DNA from 2 places in the Bacillus sp. EB V-12 genome. Region 1 is predicted to be linked to the other one. Evidence: riboswitches for the same ligand, from Rfam matches in the RefSeq annotation. Region 1 holds a riboswitch; the other holds the start of a gene.

Evidence for each region. Region 1 has a riboswitch for FMN ahead of ACZDYH_RS10235 (ECF transporter S component). Riboswitches for the same ligand answer to the same signal wherever they lie in the genome.
Region 2: another riboswitch for FMN. It lies ahead of ribD (bifunctional diaminohydroxyphosphoribosylaminopyrimidine deaminase/5-amino-6-(5-phosphoribosylamino)uracil reductase RibD); the one in region 1 lies ahead of ACZDYH_RS10235 (ECF transporter S component).

Annotation. Positions count from the first base shown of each region.
Region 1 covers NZ_JBUXJL010000002.1:695,816-701,193, forward strand. The annotation lists gene ACZDYH_RS10220 (cob(I)yrinic acid a,c-diamide adenosyltransferase) at 1-406, shown strand, start outside; gene ACZDYH_RS10225 (peptidoglycan DD-metalloendopeptidase family protein) at 491-1,105, shown strand; gene ACZDYH_RS10230 (hypothetical protein) at 1,270-1,956, opposite strand; FMN riboswitch at 2,205-2,344, shown strand; gene ACZDYH_RS10235 (ECF transporter S component) at 2,507-3,085, shown strand; gene ACZDYH_RS10240 (ferredoxin) at 3,207-3,455, opposite strand; gene ACZDYH_RS10245 (YpbB family protein) at 3,754-4,815, shown strand; gene recQ (ATP-dependent DNA helicase RecQ) at 4,805-5,378, shown strand, end outside.
Region 2 covers NZ_JBUXJL010000001.1:530,456-535,833, forward strand. The annotation lists gene ribE (riboflavin synthase subunit alpha) at 1-348, opposite strand, end outside; gene ribD (bifunctional diaminohydroxyphosphoribosylaminopyrimidine deaminase/5-amino-6-(5-phosphoribosylamino)uracil reductase RibD) at 330-1,442, opposite strand; FMN riboswitch at 1,748-1,891, opposite strand; gene ACZDYH_RS02850 (CDGSH iron-sulfur domain-containing protein) at 2,082-2,288, opposite strand; gene ACZDYH_RS02855 (DUF2552 family protein) at 2,428-2,673, shown strand; gene ACZDYH_RS02860 (alpha/beta hydrolase) at 2,683-3,609, opposite strand; gene ACZDYH_RS02865 (GNAT family N-acetyltransferase) at 3,691-4,173, shown strand; gene ACZDYH_RS02870 (LacI family DNA-binding transcriptional regulator) at 4,273-5,136, shown strand; gene ACZDYH_RS02875 (Na+/H+ antiporter family protein) at 5,161-5,378, opposite strand, start outside.

The DNA of each region.
Region 1 (5,378 bases):
CGAAAATATTCAACATGAACTATTTGATTGTGGAGGAGACTTGGCAATAGTGGAACAAAAAATTCCTTATAAAGTGACAATTGAGATGGTTGAAAGTTTAGAAAGAAAGATTGATTTATATATAGAAGAAGCCCCGCCACTAGAACGCTTTATTTTGCCAGGTGGTAGCGAGGCGGCGGCTACTATTCATATTGCACGTACTGTTGTAAGGAGAGCAGAACGCTCTATAGTATCATTGCAAAAAGAAGTGAAAATAAATGAAGTTGTATTAAAGTATGTAAATAGATTATCTGATTATTTGTTTGCGATAGCTCGAGTAATAAATGCCCGATTACAAGTGAAAGATGTGGAGTATAACCGTAGTGCATTAGTTTTTCGTGATAAAAAAGAGAAGGAAGTGGAGTAATTCACTTTCTTTTTTTGTATACTTTTTTCTGTAATATACCAAAATAGAGAAGGTATGGTGGTAATTAGAAAACGGAGGATGTATATGAAAGTTTTAAAATGCGGTGTCATGTTATTGAGTATACTGTTTGTATCTCAATTACATGTTTATGCAGAAGAAAATCGATGGACATGGCCTGTTGAAGGTCAGATAAGTGATTATTTTGGGACAAGGCATGGAAAACACTATGGTATTGATGTAGCTGCGCCGATTGGAACGCCTGTGGCAGCTATCCAAGATGGTAAGGTAACGAGGTCTTATTATTCAAGTAGTTATGGAAATGTTGTATTTATTAAACACGGAGAATATGAGGCTGTATATGCACATTTAAATAAGAGATATGTGAATCAAGGAGATTATATTTCCAAAGGAGAAAAAATTGGAGAAGTAGGGAACACGGGAGAATCGCGAGGTGCGCACTTACATCTAGAACTTCATCAAGGAAGATGGACGATGGCGAAAAAGAATGCGATGAACCCATTGCTTGTTTTAAGTGAACAAAGAAATGAAGTTGTTTCTTCGTCATTATATGTCGTACAAAAAGGCGATACTTTAGTTAGTATTGCACGGAAATTTAGTATGACACTTAAGGAAATTAAAGAAAAAAATGGATTGCAGCAAGAGCTAATTTATCCTAATCAACAATTATATGTTAAGTAAAGGAAACGCCTCAAAAATTAAACTTTGAACAAATTTATGTTCTTCTTAAATAAGATTCAATGTAAATGAAATTATATGGGCGCTTTTGCTAGAACTATTGAGTGAATCAGAGCATCTATATCTAAAAGAAAACCGTCCCAAAATTTATTTTGGGACGGCTTCTTTTACCAAAAAATAAAGACACATATAAATCCAGAAATAGCTAAATAGCTATATAAGTAAAAAACTTTTGTTCTTGTTTTCTCTTTTGTTCGAAACAGTACGATAGTCGGTTCAATTAAACCGATTGTCAAACAAAGTAGGCCAAGAAGCATACAACCAATCGAAATAGAATACAGGGCGATTTGTGGTGCTTGAAATGGAATCATCCATTTTAATAAAAATGCAATAAGTGCAGTGTAACAAATACTACCGATGTATTTATTCAGTGGTGTATTAGAACGAAAACCAGGAAGTTTTTTTAAGAAAGAGCGGGAAACAACTTCTGTTTGTAAAGATGTATGCTCTTCAATAATTTTTTGAGCTTCTTTTCCTTTTTGAAAAAGAGATAAGATCCAATTTCGCTCACCCTGAAAAATAAATTGAGAAGTTGTCAAATAGTGATCAATCTTCACTTTATTCCAACTCTTCCACGGATGACGCTCACACAATTTTAATTTACTTTCTGTTTTTTTATCATACTGATAAATACTGATGCCATCTTCATCGAAAGTAGCATAGTATGTCTCGTTTGAGAATGTGCCTAAATCAATTGGGCAGTAGAAAAGTAATTCTTTTTTTAAGTAAAAGTATTCTTTTCTTAAGTTTTTTTTCATTGCTTCTCGAATAGAATGTCTCTTGTCTTTTTTCATGACATTTCCTCCATAACTCAGAAAATGTTCTTATCTTAACAATTCAATATCTTATCACTTTTAATTATATATGACTAGGTAATTCAAAAGAGAAATGCCGAATAATAAAAAATATGGATTGTATTGTAAAATATCTCGCAATTTATTTTTTGTTACGAAAAATAAATAACTAATTTTAAATAAGTTACAATTTTTTAGTTCACAATGTTATGAGGTTGTTGTATAATGAAGGGGAAAATAGAATATCGGTCTATCTTCGGGGCAGGGTGAAAATCCCGACCGGCGGTGATGAACTATTTATGATTTTGTTCTAAGCCCGCGAGCCGTTAAGGCAGGATTTGGTGTGATTCCAAAGCCGACAGTATAGTCTGGATGGGAGAAGATGGAGGTTCAAGCGTTCAAAAAAGATATGGATTTGAACGTCTGTTTGATGTGCCTTAAATTCTCCCTTTGTGTAAAACACAAAGGGTTTTTTCGTTCTATGAAAAAATAGGCATAGCAGAACCTTTCCACTTTCCATGAGATGATCGATGGAAAAGGAGAGAGAAAGATGAAACAAAAAAACAGTGTAGTGCAGATGGTGAGTGTAGCGATGCTAAGTAGTATTGCATATTTACTAATGATGTTGGATTTCCCGTTCCCAGGGCTTCCGCCATTTTTGAAAATTGATTTTAGTGATGTACCAGCTCTAATTGCGGCAATTATCTTTGGACCAGTAGCAGGAGTGATTGTAGAGGCGATAAAGAACATTTTACATTACGGGATTCAAGGAAGTCTAACGGGAGTACCAGTTGGAGAAATTGCAAACTTTATTGCAGGATGTTTATTTATTGGGCCAGCAGCTTTCTTATTTAGAAAGTATCGTACTGTGAAGAGTTTAACTACAGGATTAATGCTAGGGACAATTACAATGGCACTTATTATGAGTGTATTAAACTACATCATCATATTCCCGGCGTACACTTGGTTTTTAAATTCACCAGCTATGTCTAGCGAAGCTATAAAAACAACGGTTGTAACGGCAATCTTACCATTTAATTTAATTAAAGGGATTGTTGTAACAATTGTATTTGTAGCATTATTCTCACGCCTGAAAGTATGGGTGTTTGCAAAAATGAAAAATGCATAATATATACTAAAACCATTAGTAGTGTGAAACTACTAATGGTTTTTTATTAAGGAAAATAAAATTTAGATACAAAAAACGCCCCTCATCAATAGGAGGGGCGTTTTTTGAAGTTAATAAAAGACTATTCGAATTTTAAAGCGTCTCCGTCGAATGATTCGTCAGCAACTTTAATTGAGTCAGTTGGACAGCCTTCGAATGCATCCATCATATCTTCAATTAATACATCTGGAATTTCAACGATACCTTGGTTATCATCTAATGTTACAAATGCAATACCTTCATCATCATAGTCATAAATGTCTGGTGCAGCAGCGCCACAAGCACCACATGCAATACAAGTATCTTTATCAACGATTGTATATTTTGCCATCTTTTTTCCCTCCTGATAATATGTATGTGAAAAGCTCGCCATAAAAATTATAACCTTATTGTAAAACGGTTTGTAAAACTTTTCAACATAAAATTATAATGATAATGCTTATCAATTAGAGTGTCAACTTATTTTTGAATTATGTCATAAGATTTTCAAAATACGTAAATATGATTTCGTTTGATACAATAGAATATATACAAGTATATAGTTCTTATATGATAAGTTTAATGAGCGACAGTAGATAGTGTAATTGTACTGAAAAGAATGAAGTTAAGATTGGAAGGTGGAAGCGGTCATGCAAATACAATATACTTTGTTGCATTGTTTAAAACAATTGAATGGTGAAAGAACCGTTTCTTCTATTTATTATTTACTAAAGGGCAAACGTTCTTCGCAAACTTTACAAGATGGAAACATGTTCCGAATTTCTTTTTTGTTCGGAATATATAAATCATTAAATAGAAATGACTATGATGGTGAAGTTGCAAAGTTGTTGCAAGCGGATTTTATTCAAGAAATACATGAAAATACATATGTGTTAACACCTACGGGTAAAATGCAGTTACATAAATGGGAGGAAGTTTATGCTTTTCCGGCGCATTTGCATGGTTTACATTATGGTGAATTAGGTGAAACATTTTGGAAAAGATTATCATTAATTATTCAAACCATATCAAATTTACAACAGAATAATACGAGGTTTATTCCAATTCAGCAAGATACAGAAATAATGATGTGGGTGAAACGTTTTCTAACAGGAAGGCCATATAAGAGAAGTGAGTTGGCGAGAAAACTATGGACGGAAGTACATAATCTTTTAGAAAAGAGTAATGCGATAGAAGCGACGATTGTAACATATCGATTAACGGGTTATGAACGCATTGGTTGTACATTGCAACAATTAGCAGAAATTACGAAACAAGATATATTCAGGGTGTATTTTTTATTTTGGGGTACAATACATTTCTTTATACAAGAAGTTCGTGATAAAGAAAATGAATTTCCGCTATTAGCTGAAATTATATCTTATCCAAATGAGAGAGCTGAATTATTTAGTTTATCCACGAAAAAAACATATAATTTTTGGAGACAAGGACGTTCTTTAGAAGAAATAGCGACGATTCGGAATTTAAAGGTTGCAACGATAGAAGATCATTTTGTTGAAATTGCTTTGCGAGAAAAAGATTTTTCTATTGAAATGTTTATGGAAAAAGAAAAGATAGACAAAGTAATAAAAGTAATTGAAGCATTGCAAACGCGGAAGTTACGTGTTTTGAAACAAGCGGTTGGAGAAGATATCTCTTATTTTGAAGTTCGTCTTGTATTAGCGCGGATGGAGGGTGTAAATGAAACTTGAAGAATATTTATATAAGTGGTTTGGATATTCTGAATTTCGTCCAGGTCAAAAAGGAGTAATTACAGATTTATTAGAAGGAAAAGATGTGATAGCAATGCTTCCGACTGGAAGAGGGAAATCTATGTGCTATCAGTTTCCGGGGCTTATGCGAGAAGGAACAGTGCTTGTTGTATCACCGTTATTATCTTTAATGGAAGATCAAGTGACACAATTAAAGTATGTTGTGAAAAACCGAGTGATAGCATTTAATAGTTTTCGGACATTAAATGAAAAAAGAGAAGCGATGAAAAAATTATCTTCATATAAATTTATTTTTGTTTCACCAGAGATGTTGCAGTCGGAGTTATTAATTAGGGAATTGAAGAAAATTCATATTTCATTATTTGTTGTTGATGAGGCTCATTGTATTTCTCAATGGGGTTATGATTTTAGACCGGACTATAAAAAACTAAATGTAGTTATTGAAAATATTGGTTCTCCTACAGTATTAGCATTGACAGCCACAGCGACAAAAGGGGTACTGCAGGATATCGCAGATAGTTTAAATTTAAAGGGTGCCGCGG
Region 2 (5,378 bases), on a different contig from region 1:
ATTGTAATGTTGTTTTTTATTTAAAATCGTTCCGATTCCATCAATATGTCCTGAAACGAAATGTCCACCGAATCGTCCGTTTGCAGCCATTGCTCGCTCTAAATTTACTTTAGAGTGCGGTTTAAGCATGCGAAGTGATGTCGACTGCATCGTTTCAGGCATTGCATCAACTGTAAATGAAGTAGTTGTAAAGTTTGTTACAGTTAAGCAAATACCGTTAACCGCGATACTATCACCTAAGTGAACATCTGATAAAATTTTCTTTGCATGAATCGTTAATTTCATCGCTTCTCCGCTTTGTTGCATGTTTGCTATCGTTCCTAATTCTTCTACAATTCCTGTAAACATTTCGTCACCTCGTTTCGGGCATTCGCAACGATTTTTATATCATCACCAATTTGTTTCATCTCTTGAATTTTCAAGGAAAGCGCATCTTGTAATTTTGAAAAACCATTTCCTCCAAATAAAGTAGGAGCATCTTTCCCACCAATTAATTTCGGGCTTATATAGGTTACAATTTCATTAAAATTGTTTGTTTTTAAGAAACTTGCATGAATCGATTGGCCACCTTCAACGAATAGAGAAAGAATTTGTTTCTCTCCAAGAAAGGAAAGAAGGTCCTCGATTTCTATATGCTTCGTTTCCATTTGGAATATAGCTATATTTTTAGATTCATAAGAAGATATCTTCTCTTTCTTTACATCCTTACCGACAATAATCCATGTCGGTGCTAAACCATCTGTTATAACATGAGAAGATGGTGGCGTTCGTAAATGGGTATCTAAAACAACGCGAATAGGATGTTTCCCACCATTTGGAATTCTTGTTGTTAAATGAGGATTATCAGCTATAACTGTATTCACTCCAACAAGAATTGCATCATGTGTATGGCGATATTGGTGAACATCAGCACGTGCTTCTTCACCTGTAATCCACTTACTTTCACCAGTTACAGTTGCTGTTTTTCCATCTAAGCTCATCGCTGTTTTGATTGTTACAAAAGGGCGCTTCGTTTTCATGTAGTGAAAAAAGTAGCGATTTAATAAAACTGCTTCTGCTTCAAGAACACCGGTAGTTACTTCAATTCTAGCTTCCTCTAATCTTCTTTTTCCGTTACCAGAAACGAGCGGATTACAATCGAGAGTAGCAATTACAACACGCTTAACTCCTTTTTCGATGAGCAATTCACAACAAGGTGGTGTTTTTCCAAAGTGGCTACACGGTTCCAGTGTTACATAAACGGTAGCGTCTTTGGCGTTCTGACCAGCCATTTGAAGGGCATGAACTTCTGCGTGTTCTTCACCAGCTCGTAAATGAGCCCCCATACCAACGATGTTTCCATCTTTTACAACAACAGCACCAACCATAGGATTTGGACTTGTTTGTCCTGATGTCCCTTCTGCTAACTGCAGGGCAATCCTCATATATTCTTGATCTGTCATTTTCTTCACCTCTCCTAAAAAAATCAAAAAACCCCAAGGATTTAATATCCTTGGGGTTTGGGAGACGTGATTTCTAGAAATATAGTTTGAATACGAAAGCATAGGAAAGAAACCTAACGATAATTGATATTTCTGCATAAGGAAAAAACCTAGCAAAATATCGAATTTTTAAACGCTAGTTGTCTCTTTTTATTTCAGTATAAAAAATAAGTATAGAAAATTAAACATATATAAAGAATCAAAATGAATCTTTAAAAATATGCATACTGAAATAAAAGTGTATTCACTATATAAAAAACTAGAAACATATCCTTCTCCCATCCAGACTATACTGTCGGCCCTAGAGTTTCACTAGATCCACCGTTTTCGAGTTGAAAACGGGTCACGGACTTAGAAGTTTTCACTTCATCACCGCCGGTTGGGAATTTCACCCGACCCCGAAGGATGCTGTTTGCTCAAATTATAGCACAAAAAAAATAAAAGGCTAGTAAAAAATATTCGAATGTGAAGAATTGTGTGAAAATATATGCAGGCTGGAATGGAAATAAAAGTATTAGAAATGTTGTAAGGAGAAGGGATATAACGGAGTTGCTAAAAAGAAAAAACATGCACAAAAAAATGTGCATGTCACATGTAAAATTATTCTGCCTCTGGTGCTCTAACAACAGACTCGAATTTACCTTTATGCGAAGCGTCGCAATAAGGCATATTTTTTGATAAACCACAACGGCATAAAGAAAATGCCGGTTTTGCTGGGAATACATTCCCTTGTGAGTCGACTAATTCCACGTCCCCTGTAACGCGAAAAGAGCCATTATCATTTACTTTAATTTGTACTTTTGCCAACGTTATCCCTCCTTCCCAAACGCTTAATTTCATCATATAATCAAGGGAAGTGCTTGACAATATAAAAAGAGCACTTTGTTTGAGAAAGAAGAGAGTGTTATAATAGTTTTCATAACTGACTAGAGTAAGGTGACGAGAGATGGATAAACAATTACATACATTACGAAACATTGCAAATGAGCGCACGTGGGCATCATTTTTGAATGATAATCATCCATATAGTTTGTTACATTGGTCCATTGCAGGTGTAGGGCAAGAGGCAAAGGATGTTTGGTTACTTCAAGATGAAGTAACATTTCAAACGACAGAATTCCCAACGTTAGATGATGCAATGCAATGGATTTCTGAAAATATGGAACAAGTTACAGACGTTTTAGCGCAATAAAAAACAGGCTTATGCAAGCCTGTTTTTTGTTTCTTTCACATATGTGTTTAAAAATTGATCGACGGCTGCTTCGTACTCTTCTTTATTTTCGTTATAAGAGCAAGCGTGTGCACCGTGTTCTGCAATATAAAGCTGCTTATTATTTTCTTTCGCTTCATATAACGCTTTTGTCATATCAGCTAAAATATAGTCGTCATCTTTACTATGAATAAAGAGAACGGGATTGTTAATGTTTTTTATACAGTCGATTGGTGAAACTTCACGAATTGTATAACCGTCACGAACTTTTAAAAATGCGTTTGCTAAAGGTAATAAAGGCCATTTTGGTAGATGGAATTCAACCTTTAAACGGTGCTGTAATTGTCCGTGAAAATCAGAGAAAGGACAATCTGCAATATAGAAATCAGCACCATCTTCTACAAGTCCTGCGTATTGAAGAAGTGTTGCAGCTCCCATAGATTCACCATGAATACCAAGTGTAATATTGGTGCCAAAACGGTTTTTTAGCCAGTCAACTACGGATTTTAAATCATGTTTTTCATAGTATCCATAGCTTGTTGTTTTTCCGCCAGTTTTACCATGACGACGATGATCGTAAATGAGGACGTTATATCCCCTTTTTAAGAATAAGTTTGCATATTTTACAGAGTTTATTTTATTTACAGTTACACCGTGGCAAAAAACCATAAACTTATTGGTGGAATGACCAGCAGGAATGTAATATCCGTGAAGGTCGTATCCGAATTGTGAAGGGATATGAATTTCTTCTTTATGAAGAGCATCAAAATCCTCTATACGAAAATGTTTTTTCGTTTCTCTTTCGAGTACTTCTTCCTCTGTTTTTTTCTTTAAGTACATCACTTTATTTGTAAAGAAAATCCCAAGGGCAGTTATTGCACCTAGTATAGTAAACAATGCTGCAAAAAAACGTTTCATACTTTACCTCATCCTCCAAATACCGTTACATGTGATACACTTATATTGTATCACAATGATATAAAAGGGGAGAAATAGGAAATGCTGCATATACAAAAAATTACGCCAGCGATGAAAGAAACAATCCGAATGTTCATGTATGAGAACTGGGGAAGTTCATTGATGGTTTCACGTGGTAAGGGACATCAGTTAGAAGAGTTGCCAGGATTTGTTGCGCTCTCAGATGACAGAATAATCGGAATTATAACGTATGAAGTGACCGGAAATATATGCGAAATTGTATCGCTAGATAGCTTTGAAGAAAGAAAAGGAATAGGGACGAAACTTGTGGATTGTGTATTACAAGTTGCAGAAGAAGAACGGTGCAGACAGGTTTGGCTTATTACAACAAATGATAATATGAATGCGTTACGATTTTACCAAAAGCGTAATTTTGTAATGACTAATTTATATGTGAATGCGGTAGAGGAGGCACGAAAAATAAAGAAAGAAATTCCACGTATGGGATATGATAATATCCCAATTTTACATGAAATTCAGTTGGAGTATCGTTTAGTGAAATGATGTAACAATTTTCAGAAAAGTGAGTTATTAATCTTGACGGATAGTGTAATTTAGGTTACCGTAAAATTGTAATCTATTACCATATTAAGGGGTGACGATGTGGCAACTATACGTGATGTTGCAAAATTGGCAGGTGTTTCAGTCGCAACCGTTTCACGAGTTATTAATGAAAAAGGATACGTTCATGAGGACACAGTAAAACAAGTAAAGGAAGCAATTGAAGAATTACGTTATAGGCCAAACAGTGCAGCGAAGCCACTATTTAAAGAGAATTCAACGATAATTGCATTACTTGTAGATAATTTATGTAACCAATCAAACATCACTTTGCTACATTGTATTGAGGAAATAGCATATAAAGAAGGCTATCAAATCATTATTTGTAATATAGAGAATAAAGATAGATACATACATATGCTGAAGCAAAATAACATTGCAGGTGTTATTTTGACGAGAGCAGTTTTTAAAAGTGTAGGAGAAATTCCATTTCCGTTTGTTGTGATCGATGAGCAACAATCACATGGAAATTATTATGAAAGTGGACAGAGAGCTGTTTCTTTATTAAAAGAGAAAGGGTGTCATTTTCTTGCATATTTCGGTGAGGGAGAAGAAAGTGAAGAAATGGAAGATCATATAGCAGGGTTTTTAGACGCTGTTTGGGATGAAGGAATCTCTTATCGAGAAGAATGTGTACAAGGGTATACAAATAAACAATTTATTACATTATTGCAAAACAATCCGTATATAGATGGAATTGTAGCCTCAAGTGATCAGATTGCTATTGAGTTAATTCGGTCAGCGAGATTTCTAAATATACATATACCAGATAAATTAAAAATTGTTGGACCGAATGGGAGTATAGAGTGTGAATGGATAGGTTCATCACTACCGACAATTGAAAGCTATGTCAAAGATAACGGAAAAGTAGCTTTTCAACAATTAAAAGGAAAAATAAAAAAGTAAAAGGTGCGTTTTATACGCACCTTTTTATAATGTAATTGCGGCAATAAAGCCAAATATAAGTAACGGTATATTGTAATGTAGAAAAGTGGGTACACATGTATCCCATATATGATGGTGCTGACCATCAGCATTTAAACCGGATGTTGGTCCAAGGGTACTATCCGATGCTGGAGATCCTGCGTCACCTAGTGCTCCGGCTGTACCGATAATTGCAATTGTGGCCATTGGACTAAATCCAAGCT